Regions from separate parts of the Bacillus sp. D48C genome, predicted to be linked through region 2. Evidence: riboswitches for the same ligand, from Rfam matches in the RefSeq annotation. Region 2 holds a riboswitch; each other region holds the start of a gene.

Region 1 (5,058 bases), on a different contig from region 2:
TGTCATTACTGGAAAAGAAGATGTTGTTACAGATGGAGAGCGAACTGTTCTTATTCGAAATGGTCATCCTATTTTAACAAAGGTTACGGGAACAGGGTGTTTACTAACTTCGGTAATAGGAGCATTTGTAGCAGTAGAAAAAGATTATGTAAAAGCAGTAGTAGCCGCATTAACGTTTTATGGTGTAGCTGCGGAACTGGCAGCTGTTAAAACAGTAGAAAAAGGGCCAGGTAGTTTCCAAATTGAATTTTTAAATCAATTAGCGAATACAACTTCAGCTGATATTGAGAAGTATGGGAAGATTGAGGAGTTAGAGTAAGGGGGATGAAACATACGATGCGCATTGAAACAAAGAAAATGTCTAAGTTATTACAAGTGTATTTTATTATGGGAAGTAATAACTGCACGAGGGATCCTTTAGCTGTATTGAAAGAAGCGTTAGATGGTGGAGTGACACTTTTTCAGTTTCGCGAGAAGGGGGAAGGTTCTTTAATCGGAGGAGATAGAGTGCGCTTTGCAAAAGAATTGCAGACGCTTTGTAAGGAATATAGTGTTCCTTTCATTGTAAATGATGATGTAGAATTAGCCATTGAATTAGATGCAGATGGTGTTCATGTAGGACAAAATGATGAAGGGATTACATCTGTTCGTGAAAAAATGGGAGATAAAATTATCGGCGTATCTGCTCATACAATTGAAGAAGCACGCTTTGCAATCGAAAATGGAGCAGATTATTTAGGTGTTGGACCTATTTTCCCAACGAGTACGAAAAAAGATACGAAAGCGGTTCAAGGAACGAAAGGATTAGCTTATTTTAGAGAACAAGGAATTACAGTGCCAATCGTTGGTATTGGTGGGATTACAATTGAAAATACAGCGGCAGTTATAGAAGCGGGTGCGGACGGTGTTTCAGTTATTTCAGCAATTAGTTTAGCTGAATCTGCGTATGAAAGTACGAGAAAATTAGCTGAAGAAGTAAAGAGAAGTTTGTAGAAAAGGACATGTAGTATTTTAAGTGCTACATCGAGAAGTAGACTGCCCAAAAAATTTAAACAAACATTTGATTAAAAAAGCACAAACCTTTTTAAATAAGGGTTTGTGCTTTTTCTTTAAAACATAATAGAAATTAAAAGCATTCCAATTCCGATAGAAGTAAATGTTGCAATTAAGCCTGGAATCATAAAGCTATGATTTAATACGTATTTACCGATACCTGTTGTACCAGTACGGTCAAAGTTAATGGCAGCAACGATTGTCCCGTAGTTTGGAATGAAGAAATATCCGTTTACTGCAGGGAACATCGCAATCAGTAGTGCTGGTGGAATACCAAGGGATAGTCCAAGTGGCATTAAGGCACGTACTGTTGCTGCTTGGCTGTACAGTAAAATAGATAGAATGAATAGTGCGATGGCAAATAGCCAAGGTGCACTTGTTACTAAATGCTGAATAGATCCTTGAATCATATTTAAGTTTCCATTAAAGAAAGTATCTCCCATCCAAGCGATACCGAAAATAGCAACAACTGCTGTTGCTCCTGCTTTAAAGACGTTACCAGACACAATGCTTTCTACATTTGGTTTACAGAAAATAATAATAAGAGCCGCGATAGTTAACATAACCATCTCAATTGTGTTCGGCATGGAAAGACGGGCTAACTTCCCATCAACTATCCATCCTGGACGAAGTGCTTCAAATGAACCAAGAAGTACAACAAGGAAGGTTCCTACAAGGAAAAGGATAACTGATAATTTGGCGCCCTTTACACCTACAAATTCTTTTTTCTCTTCAAGCTTAGGAATCATTCCTTCTTTTAATCGTTTTAAGTATTCAGGGTCTTCATTTAATTCTTTTCCCATCTTACTAGCAACGAATGCTGCTAACATACAAGCAATGAAAGTAGAAGGAATACTCACTTTTAAAATATCTAATAAAGTGATTTTATAGTCAGCTAACATTGCTAAAAGAGCAACTGTGGCAGCTGAAATTGGGCTAGCTGTAATTGCTTGTTGAGAAGCGATTACGGCAATCGACATTGGGCGTTCCGGTCTAACCCCTGATTCACGAGAGACTTCTGCAATAACAGGAAGTACAGAATAGGCAACGTGACCAGTACCTGCACATAGTGTGAATAAATAAGTAACAATTGGAGCAAAAAAAGTAATACGCTTTGGATTTTTTCGTAATGCTTTTTCAGCTAGGTGAACAAGATAGTCCATTCCTCCAGCAGCTTGCAAAGCACCAGCGGCTGTAATTACTGCCAAAATCATAAGCATTACATCGATAGGAGGCGCGGTTGGTTGTAAGTGGAAGACAAAAACGAGTATTGCCATACCAACTCCACCCATTACTCCTAAACCAACTCCGCCTAGGCGTGCACCAATAAAAATACAGAGTAACAAGGTAAGAAATTGTAGCCAAAACATGATAAACTACCTCCGAAATTCATTAGTTAAGATATATTCGAATAGTTTAATTTGAATGAAAATTAAATAAATACCCGAAGAAATCCTTGTTATTTATACATTTTTTATTATATAACACAAAAAAAGTAACATTCACGTACTTTTTGAAATTATTTCGAAAAAGCAATTCGTTAAAAATTTGTATTTATATCTCTAAATAAGTAGACATTTTGATTTATATGTTGTAACCTTTGATAGAGAATATATGATTCTCATAGAACTCCCATATCGTTCAACTCGTTCAGCGAGAAAGGCAAACTGATGGAAACATGAGGACGCAAAACTACAGGAGCTAAGGTCGAAAGGCTATGCTAGCCAGTTACCGGACGGATAGGGTTGGTCTTGGCCAATGCTTTTACATTGGCTTTTTTTTATTCTCGAACATATTGAGAAACATCTTTAAACAAAATATTCATATATTTTGTTTTTTTGTTTAGAATCATTAAGGAAGGTGGATATTAATGAAAAAATATTGGCATAAGTTATCGTTCCTTCAAAAGAACGTCTTATTAACCGTATTAGTTATTTTGACACTTGTTGGAAGTATGGGTGCGTTAAGTTTCAACATGTTTCAAAATAGTATGATGTCTTTATTTGAAAGACAGTCTATTGAAACAGGAGAAATAGTGTTGAAAAAATTGGATGTAGAATTAGTTAGAGACATGGCGAAAGATCCTACAGCCGAAAAAGTGAAAAAAGAAAAGTTAACAGAGAAATTAGATGAAGTGTCAAAAGAATTGAAAAGTGTTGGACAAACGTATGTTACAGGAGCAAAGCCGAATGAAAAGCGGGAATTACAACTCGTTGGTTTGACTACAGAGTTAACAAATGCATTCCCTATAAAGCCGGGAGATTATTATGAACAACCCGCTCATTGGATGAAGGCGTACGATAAGGTCATTGATACGAAAAAGGCCCAAATGACAGAAGTATATGAAGATGAAATAGGTTCGTGGGTGACAATATTAGAACCAATTACAGATGGAGAAAACAATATTGTTGCAATTATTGCGGCTGACTTAGATGCTTCCATTGTTCCTATTACAAAAGAGAAGTTTATGATACAGGGCTTACTCTTTATCATTATTTCATTAGCAATTGCGACTATTACTCAATTCTTTATCGTGCGTCACTCGCTAGCTCCATTAAAAGATTTACGAGAAGGATTACGTAAAATTGGTGAAGGTGATTTAAGTATTAAATTAAAAGAAAGACCAGATGATATTGGAATTATTAATGTTTATTTCAATAACACGATTGAAAAATTTAAAGGGATTATAGATAAAGTAAGGCAAACTGCTGAGCAAGTTTCTTCTTCTTCACAAGAATTGTCGGCGAGTACAGAGGAAAACAGTATGGCAGTTCAAGAGATTGCAAGTTCTATTGAAGGTTTAAGAGTAGGGGCACAGTCTCAAAAAACTTCAGTACAACAATGTTTAGGAATTGTACATGGAATGGAAGATAAGGTAGAAGAGATAACTGGGGCTGCAAAACAAGTTGCGGTTGCTTCTGAAGGTATGGAGCAACATTCAATTGAAGGTAATGAAGTGATTGGACAAATTATTAATCAAATGAGTTTAATCCAAAATGCAGTACAGGATTTATCTTCCATCATTTATTCGTTAGAAACAAGGTCAAAAGAAATTAGTGATATCGTAACTGTAATTACAGGTATTTCAAATCAAACAAATTTATTAGCTTTAAATGCTTCTATTGAGGCTTCACGTGCTGGAGCAGCTGGAAGAGGGTTTGCAGTTGTTGCTGATGAAGTACGAAAATTAGCAGAACAAACTGAAGCGTCTGCAAAAGATATAGCGAAATTAATTGGTGAAACACAAGCTGAGACAGAAGATGCTGTAGTTTCAATGCAAAAAGGTTCAAAAGAAGTAGAAACTGGAATTTCACTTGTTCAAAGTAGTGGAGATTTCTTTGAAAAAATTTCAAAATCAGCGCAATCTGTTACAGATCAAGTAAAAGCTGTCTCTGGTAATTCGAGTGACATTTTACAAAATAGCCAGAATATTGTTCAAGTCGTAAATGAATTATCACATATTGCAAATACTTATGCCAACAGCAGTAGTAATGTTGAAGAAAGCATGAAAGAGCAAGAAATATCAGTACAAGATATTGCAGAATTAGCGACTTCTTTAAGTTGGCTTTCTCAGGAATTACAAGAGCTAATTGGTGAGTTTAAAAGTGAATAAGAAGAAAGATCAATTCTAATCGAAGGGGGATCCCCCTTTGATTATGAATTGAACTAATTTGCCCGTTAATAAGGGATGAAAAAGGTGTGAATTTTCACACCTTTATTATATTTGAGAGAGGAATTTACATAAATATGAAATTAGCAATTTCTTATAATGAGATGGTAAAAGAATTTTTAGGAAAAGTAGAAGGAAGTATTAAAATACCTAAAGATGTTCAAGGAACAGAATTTGGGGTAAAAAGAAAAACTGAACTATTTCCAAATTTGACTCACATTGTAGATTTAATAGGAGCGACTGCAACGTGGTTATATCATATTTCTAAAGAAAAACATATTGTCGTGCTTTATCATGTAAGAGGAAGTTTATTTCCGATTACTATTGAAATTTCT
Region 2 (5,058 bases):
CTTCCAATTTAATGAAACCTCCTCGTCGTTTTTAGAAGTATACGAGAATGCTTCTATACTAGAATTACTTAAAGGTGTATCCTTTCCATTTCGTTTGTAAATCAATGCTCCCGTCAATGTGTCATTTTGCGCTGAAGTTAATGGTGTAATTTCCTTTACATATACACTCCATTTTTGCTTTTTAACACGATTATCGGTTACCTTTAAAGAATTTGAAATCGCCTTCGGTGTGTATGTCGTTGTTTTCGATGGAATTGTTACATCTCCAAAGGTAATTTCTTTTGGTACGTCTACTAACTTTAAAGTCCCATCAACGACAGTAACCGGTACTTGAATCTCCGCTTGTACACCTTGCTTCGTTTCAATTACAACCGTTACAGTATGATTCCCTATTGTTTTTGTATCCGGAATATTGATTAACTTCATTACTGATATTGGTTTATCTACATCCAAATTCGTATCTACAGATAAATCTGTCACAAATTTAGAAATATCCATTTTTGTTAAATCTGTTCCTTGCACTACTTTTTGTGGGACTGGTTTCCCAGTCGGAATACCTTTATACCTTATTTTTGCGATTCCATCTCGATTACTATCTTGCCCATTCTTATCGTCATCTAAATAGTTTTTAGCTGACACCGGTATTTCAAGATAACCATCTTTATAATATTTCATTACATCAGCACCTTTTACAGGAGAACCTGTAATTGTCATCTCGTAAATTTTCCCGTTGAATTCTTCTGTTTTTAGCGCATTTGCTTTCGCAACCGCAGTGACCTTATTGTTTTTCCTGCTAATATCAAAGAAGCTACTTACATCATCTCCACTTTCCACATCTTGAATGGAAACATCATTCACAGTAAAATCCTTATTCACTTCACTTTCTAATACAAAAGATTTCGCATAGTGAATATCTTTCGATTGAGCAGGCATATTTTGATATACCTTATAAGAAAGTTGACGGGAATTATCTTCCACGATATCTCCTATTACACTTGGAGCTGGAATTTCAATTTGTGCAATCGCTAATTGGTCGTATGATACATTAACACCTGAAGCATTTAATCTAACTTCTAGCGGTAATTCTGTTAAATTATCAAATGTAATTGTCATATCTGCTTCTGGAGTAGCTACTGGGCCTGCTGTTCCAGAAAACTCTATTTTATTATTCCCTTTGTCTTGATACCTAATTGAACTCGTATCATACACGTATAAATTCGTTAAATGACTACCATCATTACGTAACGTTACATTTTTATAACTATTTATCCTTTTGAAATTCCACATTGCCGTTAATGGTACTTTTTTACTTGTTCCGTGTTCATAAAATTCAAAGGAAGCATTATAAGTTTGTCCTGACCTTCCGTTCCCATATAATTGTAAAAAGTTTTTTGCATCACCTTTAGTTATTGGTGTTTTAACATCTACAGATGAAGCTGTCATAGAGTGAATATTAATACGGACATCAATCCATTTCCCTTGATATTCACCAGCTTTTTTTACTAATACGTACTGTTCTCTATTTGAATTTCTAAATGTATATTGACTTTGACCAGTTCTGTCATTGCTACTACCCTTTACCTCATATGTTACTTGTGGGCTCCAAACAAATCTAAAAGCATATTTACCCGGGATAGAAGGCCCTTCACCTGTTCTATTATTTATTACCTTTACATTTGGATATCTAAGAATACTTGTAACAGGACTAGCAGCTAGTAGAGATTGGCTCTTTAATACCTTCTCAGCTTGAATAGCAGGTAATTCCTGATTATTTTCGTTTACCTTATTGCTCTCTTTTAATTCATTTTCCTTTGATACGAGTTCTTCATTAACCTTTTCTTTCTCTAAAGTATTCGTTTCTTTTGGAACTTCAGCATTAGTAGGCTTTATTTCTTGTTTTTTATTTTCTTCCGATACTTTTACTTTTTCATTTTTTTCTTTTTTCACAACTTCCTCTGAAGCCTTTGGATTTTCATCAGAAATAGCTACATTTAAAGCCTCTTTTTTCTCTACAACATGTAGAGAAGGAGATTCAATTTTCTTTTCATTCCCTTCAAACTTCACTATCGGTTCAAATTTGTACTCTCCAGCTTTTTTCATTTGAATGACTACATATACGTCACCGATAAAATTACTTTGTTCATTCTTTTCAATTTTTACAATGTGATCTTCTGTTACTGAAATGTTTTGAATCGCTTTATTATTTTCATTCATTTTTTTCGTTTCTTCTTCATTAAAGAGCTGCTCATTAGATAATTTCAGCTCGATATTAGCATCTTGTTTATTTGTATTTGTAATCTTTAATACTACATTTTCATCAACTTTTATTTCTTGTTTATCCATATGAACGATAAAACGTCCTTGCTCGTCATTTGTAACCGCATAAACTTTCGTTGCAGAGTAGTCTAGCACACCAACTTGTGTAAATAATATTCCTCCAGCGAGAAGTATACGCCCAAATTTCCCTATTTGATTTTGCAATGTACTTCCCTCCCTCGCTTTTTATGCACAGAATATTCCGAACATTAAATGTATTAATCGACTAAATTTACAATCATAATGTGTATTCTGAAAAAATAAAAAGCCTGGTTGCCTTTTCGATTTTCATATATCACAACATGTGTGAAAATCCAAACTGCAACCAGACTATCATAGTAATTTTCATTACCTTAGACTCTTAGCTTTGCGACCTATCCTTTCGAACAGTGTGCCTATTTATTTTTTTTGAGACAACAAAAAGTCCAGTTGCCTCTTCGATTTTCATACACACAACTATGTGTGAAAATCCAAACTGCAACCAGACTATCATAGTAATTTTCATTACCTTAGACTCTTAGCTTTGCGACCTATTCTTTCGAACAGTGTGCCCATTTATTTTTTTTTAAGAAAACAAAAAGTCCAGTTGCCTCTTCGATTTTCATACATACAACTATGTGTGAAAATCCAAACTGCAACCAGACTATCATAGTAATTTTCATTACTTTAGACTCTTAGCTTTGCGACCTATCCTTTCGAATAGTGTGCCAAATATAGGAATTTATTTATCGTGTTTTGAATATACCATTAAAACCCAAAAAAGAAAATAGTTTTTTTAGAAAAAAATAATTAATTTTTATAGTCTAAATTCCCCCCGGAAAATCCATAATGAAAACTTTCAAAAAACATTTTGATATTAAAAACACATCATACATTCTTTATAGATAAAGTGAAACTTTAATCAGCCCTCACCAATCGGGCTGCCCGGCAAATAGCGGGATAAAATAAAAAAACATCACTTCCAAATAAGTGATGTTTTTTGTAGTTAATGCAGTGGTAACATAACCTCAACCGTCGTTCCAACCCCAACTTCACTTTCAAAACTCATTTTACCGTTGTGATCTTTAATAATTTTTTCTGTAACTACTAAACCTAGACCAGTTCCTGTTTCTTTCGTTGTATAAAAGGCTTCGTTTAACTTTGGAATTTTATCTTTCGGAATGCCGCATCCCTCATCTTTCACTTGAACGATGATTCCTTCTTTTACAGTAACTTTAATCGTAATTGTTCCGCCAACTGACATTGCTTCAATTGCATTTTTAATTAAATTAAAAAAGACCTGTTTTAATCGTTTTTCATCACATGTAATTGATGGTAAGTCTTTACTGTAAATACCTTGTATGTGGACTCCTTGTTTTAAAGCAGGCTTTTCCATAACTCGAATAACATAAGAGATAATTTCTTGTATGTTATGAGTTTCTGATTCTAGTGATTTAGATTTCTCAAATCCACTAAGTTCTGTAGCAATTATATGAATCCGATCTACTTCTTGTTTCATAATATCACTATAAATTTTATCCTCTGGATGCTTGTCTGCTTGTTTATTCACAAGTTTTTTTAAGTTTGCTAAAGGTCTTCTAATCTTATAACCAATAACCGTTGCCATCTTTCCAACAGCTGCTAGTTTTTCTGTTTGTTTTATTTCTTTGTCCATCATCTCAAGCGTACGAACGTAAGACTGAACCCTCAAAAATATAATCCAACATATAATAGTAAATACACTATATAATGCCATTGGGATTAAAACGAGAGAAGATTGAATAATGATTCCTGTAAAAGCGTACTTCCCGACAAGTATCGCTGGAACTAACCAGAAATATCTTTTATTCACAAAGATTGGTGCAAACAAAATAAAAAATACTTCTACTATATTTCCACCGTCAAATTCCGCATCGCTACCATAATAAATCATAATGTTGTGGATACAATCTAATACATTATAGCCAATTAGAATAATATACTTTACCGCAAAAACATTCTTCCATTTCATAAAGTATATTCCAATGCAAAACAATACTACCATCAAAAAGTAAAGCCATAAACCTAAACCATCTTCAAACTTTCCTACGCCTTCTTGCTCTCCCGCGATTAAAGGTACGATAAATTCATAGGCAAGATCATACACAAAAAATATAATAAAAAATAAACTTAAAAATACTTTCAACGCCTTTATTTCTTCATTTTTAAATATATAGCCTTTATTCATATGGTAACTCCTAGCTTTTCTTCCACTTGAATTTCAGTATTTCCACACTTCCTTGGCAGAATAATGTCTATTCTCGTTCCAGTATTTCTTTCACTTGAAATATGTAACTCACCAAGGTGCTCGGCGACAATTCGATTCGCTACTGTAAGACCCAGACCAATTTTATCTTGTTTCGTTGTATAAAAGGCCTCTGTAACACGGGTTAAGTTTTCTTGCTTAATACCATGACCATTATCAATTAAGCTGATCATCACATACTCTTTCCCTTTATTTTCTAACCGTAAATGTAATATGCCACCTTGCTCCATTGCTTCTAAAGCATTTTTTATCGTATATAGAAAGACTCCTCTTATTCTTCGTTCATCACATTCAACTTCTATTGTTTGTTCTCCCACATTAGAAATAAGCTGCACATTTAATTCATTCATTTTTTCGCGAAGAGTTGTTGTTGCTTGTAATACAATTTTTCCCAGATCATGTTTCTTATAAATAGAAGGCTTGCATGTAGCAACTTCCATCAACTCACTTATCATATT
Region 3 (5,058 bases), on a different contig from region 2:
AGATCTGAGATTTTTGCTTTACCATCTTTATCTGTTTTTACTTCCTTTACTACTGTTCCAGCTTCATCTTGCACTTCAAAGACTACGCCTTTTAATGCTTTTTTGTTGTCTTTATCTACTTTTGTAATTTCTACTGAACCTTTATCTAACTGTTCATTTTCTACTTTCAATGATAGGACTGTTGTCATACCTTTTGTAATTTCGAATGATACTGGTTCTGTTAGCTTTTTGTAGCCAGGTAAACTTTTCGTCTCTACTAATTTGTACTTTCCTACTGATAAATCTGAGATTTTTGCTTTACCATCTTTATCTGTTTTTACTTCTGTTACTACTTTTCCTTGCTCATCTTGCACTTCGAAGACTACGCCTTCTAATACTTTTTGACTATCTTTATCTATTTTTGTAATTTCTACTGAGCCTTTGTCTAACTGCTCATTTTCTACTTTTATTGATAAAGCTTTTGTCATACCTTTTGTAATTTCAAATAGTACTGGTTCTGCTAGATTTTTGTAACCTGGTAAGCTTTTCGTCTCTACTAATTTGTACTTTCCTACTGATAGATCTGAAACGTTTGCTTTTCCATCTTTATCTGTTACTACTTTTCTTACTACGCCATCTTTCTCATCTTGGACTTCAAATTCGACACCGGCTAATACTGCCCCGTTTTCTTTGTCCACTTTTGTAATTTCTATATTCCCTTTGTCTACCATTGCATTTTCCACTTGTATTGGGAATATGCCGTCCCCTGTTACATTTACTTCCAACTCTGTTTCTTTTAATTGGTAGCCTTCAGGTGCTTTTGTTTCTTTTAAAATATATTTTCCTGGTGCTAACGGTTTAGAGATTGCCTTACCATCTTTATCTGTAACAATATGTTCGACTACTACACCGTCTTTTACTATATCAAACTCTGCATTTTCCAATGGTTTTTCACCATTTTCCGAATCAATTTTCTTTACTTCAATTTGACCCTTTTGCATAGTATTTTTAATTTCAATTGTTTTTGTTTCTCCAGCTTGAAGTGTAACCTCTACTGGGCTTGTTAATTTTTGATATCCTTCTGGTGCTACTGTTTCATAAACTTTATACGTCCCAGGAGCTAAAGTTTGAGGTACTGAAAAACCTTTTTCGTCCGTTTTTAGTTTTGCAACAACTTCATTTGCACTATTTCGAACTTCAAATTCGGCACCTTTTAACCCTTTATTCGGATTCTCAGAATCTGTTTTATGAATCAGTACTGTACCATCTTTTGGAGCTTCAGGCGGCGTAATAGTTACTTCTTTTGATGTTAATGTTTTATCATCAAAATGCAATTCCGCTTTATTAGGAATCTTCTTATCTACGTAAGAAGATAAGTCTGCATTATTTTTTATTTTCGCCTTGATACTGAGATTGATTATCTGGTCTTCATATGACTTATAGTCAAAACTCTCACCAAACGTAAATGTTACTTCACTTCTTTGTTTATCTATATTTAACGTTCCTTTAGAAGTAATATCTTGGCCATTTTGATCATACACTTTTGCCTCTAATACTTCTAAAACATCTTCTAAATCATCACTAATTACCATAGATGTGTATTTAGGAGGATCGTTCGGTATATGTGTACCAACTTGGTATTGAATAACTTGATCCATTTGTGTTAACTGCTCATTCTCTACAAGCTTGCCATTCTCATCAACTATATTTTTTTCAATGCTAGGTGGATTATTGTCACCTGAACCGGATCCTCCTCCACCACTTACAAATACTTGTCCTACTTTTTCTTCAGTTTTAATATTTTTACCTTCTAATTTCACAGTATTTTTATGAGGCTTTGCAGCAGGATTTGTAACCTTTGTTTTATATCTTAAAATATAACCTTTTGAACTGTCTGGAAACTCAATTGTAAATCCAGTCTTCGTTGCATTTATTTTAATGTTAGATAAATCTGCTGGCTTAATATTTGTTGGTGCATAACCATCTTCAAATACAGCCTCTTCTAATACTACGCTGTCTGTAATTAACTCATGCCCAGGTCCTAATGTATCTGTTAATTTAAGATCTTGCATTTCTGTTCCAGTTGCATTTACGTATACAAGCCAATCAGCAATTGAAGGATCTTCTTGATTATAAGAACCCCATTTCAATAAATTTTCCGTATTGGGCTGTGGCTTCGGTCTCTCTGTCGTATTATTTACACTTACTTCTTTATTGACGATTTGACCATCAACGTTAAATTCTAATGGAATTTCTTTAACACCATCATATGCTTCTAGACCAAAGTAGAATTCTACGAATAAAGAGCCTTTAATGTTATTCTTTCCTTCTACGTAATCACCCATAGTACACGTTAATAGACCCTTTTTCATCTCACATGTACCAACTGTTTTTCCTTCAGCATCTTTTAAAGGAAAACTCATATTCATAAGGTCTTTTCGAAACTCTTTTGGCATATCAATTGTGAATTGATCTCCACTTTTTATTTTTTCTTTAGCTGACCACTTCACTTCTACTTTCATACCATCTGAGGCTTGATACGGTTCAGATGTCGTGCCATCAGTACGGGAAATATTAATTTCGTCCACTGGACTTTTCATCACAGCAGCTTGAATAACTGGAGCCCACACATTCAGCACTGAAAATAATACTAGAAAAACTAATGAAACCATTGAAATATGCCTTTTAGTACTTTTCATTTGCATAGTTCCCTCCTATTTTTTTATATTTATATAACAAAAAAAGACCGTCCGGTTGCATCAAAAATGTGCAACCAGACGATCTTAGTAACCAATATGTATTACCGTAGACTCTAAGCTTTGCGGCCTATCCTTTCGAATAGTGTGCTAAAAATATCTTTTATTCTTTTTTTGTTTCATTTTCCTCTTAAACCAAATATTACTATACCGTCTGGACGGTTATAATTCAATACTCTATAAAATTGTTCTATTTTTCTAATAAAAAAAACAATTCACCACTACATTAAATAAGTAATGGTGAATTGTTTTCGTATTATATAGTTCGTATATTCTATTTATATGAATTATCAATAAGAGCTTGAATCACTTTTTCTCTTAACTCGGGGCTTAGTCTGCCAACCCCTAAATATTCCGAATACCATAATCCATCTGCTGCTAATCTAATAATTGTTGCACAAACTGAATCTATCTCATCGTTTTCTATATTCTTTTGCAGTTGCTGAAATGATTGTTGTAATGGCTCAAGTAATTCAGGTTTTAACATGAATGCTGCCATCATACTACTAGACAACTCTTCTGTTCTTCTCTCATTACTTAATCTTTCCTCTACAAAAGAGCGAACCCATCTCCCTTTCCTCTCTGAGTCTTCCGCTACTTTATTGTAAATAGCGCCCTCATAATCCTCTATCCCTCTGACTATCATACCTTCTATTAAAGCTTCTTTATTTGCAAAGTGATACAATAATCCACCTTTACTTACACCCGCCTCTTTTGCCACTGCTTCTAAGGTTAATTTAGCAACCCCTTTACATTGCACAATTTGAGAAGCGGCCGCCAAAATCTTTTGCCGCGTTATGCTGATACTCATTCCTTTTTAAAACCCCATTTCTACTAAATTTATATAAATACGAATCTTATTTTTAATATTGTTGATTACTACTAAGTATTTTCTTTATACAACAAAAGCTTCATTACCTTTGAATTTTTAGTTACTTATTCTATTAAAAATTTCCATATCATTCAATATGATAACATTAAATACACAAAGTCGACTATACATCTATACTTTTGTATTCATTCCTAATATATCCATCAATAAAATTTACCGATGTAGTCCTTCTTATTACTTTATAAGACGGCAGTAATTCTTTCAGCATTAAATAAAAAATGTTATTACTCCCATCGAATCGAGTAATAACATTTTACTTAACAAATTCGCGGCCAACTAGCATCCTTCACATCTTCACTAGTCGGTTTTCTAACTGATCCAATAAAGTGAAACTTTATATCCGCAACATGGACAGGTGTATTTCATTTTGTCACTCCATTATTAACTTGTTTTCCCATATATTCCGACTCACAAAGAATGTAACAGCACAAATCATAGTTATCCCTATGAAAAATGTATTAGAATCTTCATATGTAGTTGGAATGCCTACCGTTACGAAAACAATACTAAAAGCTAAAAATAGATATAATAATAAAGATATAATATAGCTTAGTTTAAATCGTAAAATGATACCTCTAAACAATAGCTCACCAAGTAGACAGCCACCTAAAATAATAGGTACTCCGAAATACAATGTAAGGACTCCCATTTGCGCAGTAGATTGAATTATCTTTCCAATTATGTTCGGCGAAACCAGCTCACTATCGTTTCCCATCCTATCATATAAATCAAGTGCTGTTGCTGAAATAAAGAAACTTAATATAGAAAATGAATACGGTATTAAAAATTTGCTCACTCTCATTCACCTCGCTTTTTTCTTTACATATATTATTCATTATTTCCTATCATTTTTACATAAAAAAATAACCCTCTATGATAAAACATAGAGGGAAGCATTTCTATATAAAAATCTATACCTTATCCTGAAGTGAATCCCGAAAATAGGACAAATATCAAAACACCTAAACCATCTGCTATCTGCTCCCTACATTCTTTAGGGTAGATAGTTTATATGTTTTATTAGAAAGTAGTGCTCTCTTTTTTATAATATTCTTTTGAAATCTCTTCATAAAATGCTGCCGATGTCGAGTAGAAATAAGGTACTAACCATAAGAAACCGATTCCTATAGTAAGAATACTTAATATGAACCAGCCTAAGAAACTTAAGCATAGTAAAAAGTAATCCATTTTATGTCCATTCATCATATGACGACTCTCAGTAATCGCTTGATTCGCTGTATATTCTGGATGATCATTCAAAATAAAATATGTCATAGAATAAGAAAATGATTTAATAATACCTGGAATAATAAGAAGTAATGTCCATAGAGTCAAGTATACATACATTAGTAAATATGTTAAAAACGACTTCATCAACTTACTTCCATCGCTAAACCATCTAAATATATGACCAATGCGAGCATCAGTCCT

Evidence for each region. Region 2 has a riboswitch for cyclic di-GMP ahead of ACLBXA_RS00655 (WxL domain-containing protein). Riboswitches for the same ligand answer to the same signal wherever they lie in the genome.
Region 1: it holds a riboswitch for cyclic di-GMP, as region 2 does, so the genes downstream of both, ACLBXA_RS23605 (methyl-accepting chemotaxis protein) here and ACLBXA_RS00655 (WxL domain-containing protein) in region 2, are expected to answer to the same signal.
Region 3: it holds a riboswitch for cyclic di-GMP, as region 2 does, so the genes downstream of both, ACLBXA_RS12380 (SpaA isopeptide-forming pilin-related protein) here and ACLBXA_RS00655 (WxL domain-containing protein) in region 2, are expected to answer to the same signal.

Annotation. Positions count from the first base shown of each region.
Region 1 covers NZ_JBKFAQ010000012.1:62,056-67,113, forward strand. The annotation lists gene thiM (hydroxyethylthiazole kinase) at 1-319, shown strand, start outside; gene thiE (thiamine phosphate synthase) at 325-993, shown strand; gene ACLBXA_RS23600 (anaerobic C4-dicarboxylate transporter family protein) at 1,110-2,423, opposite strand; cyclic di-GMP riboswitch class I at 2,705-2,789, shown strand; gene ACLBXA_RS23605 (methyl-accepting chemotaxis protein) at 2,924-4,666, shown strand; gene ACLBXA_RS23610 (non-ribosomal peptide synthetase family protein) at 4,801-5,058, shown strand, end outside.
Region 2 covers NZ_JBKFAQ010000001.1:106,994-112,051, reverse strand. The annotation lists gene ACLBXA_RS00655 (WxL domain-containing protein) at 1-2,481, opposite strand, end outside; cyclic di-GMP riboswitch class I at 2,634-2,722, opposite strand; cyclic di-GMP riboswitch class I at 2,790-2,878, opposite strand; cyclic di-GMP riboswitch class I at 2,947-3,035, opposite strand; gene ACLBXA_RS00650 (ATP-binding protein) at 3,302-4,522, opposite strand; gene ACLBXA_RS00645 (ATP-binding protein) at 4,519-5,058, opposite strand, start outside.
Region 3 covers NZ_JBKFAQ010000004.1:113,569-118,626, forward strand. The annotation lists gene ACLBXA_RS12380 (SpaA isopeptide-forming pilin-related protein) at 1-2,684, opposite strand, end outside; cyclic di-GMP riboswitch class I at 2,745-2,837, opposite strand; gene ACLBXA_RS12385 (TetR/AcrR family transcriptional regulator) at 3,010-3,546, opposite strand; gene ACLBXA_RS12390 (hypothetical protein) at 3,998-4,423, opposite strand; gene ACLBXA_RS12395 (DUF975 family protein) at 4,648-5,058, opposite strand, start outside.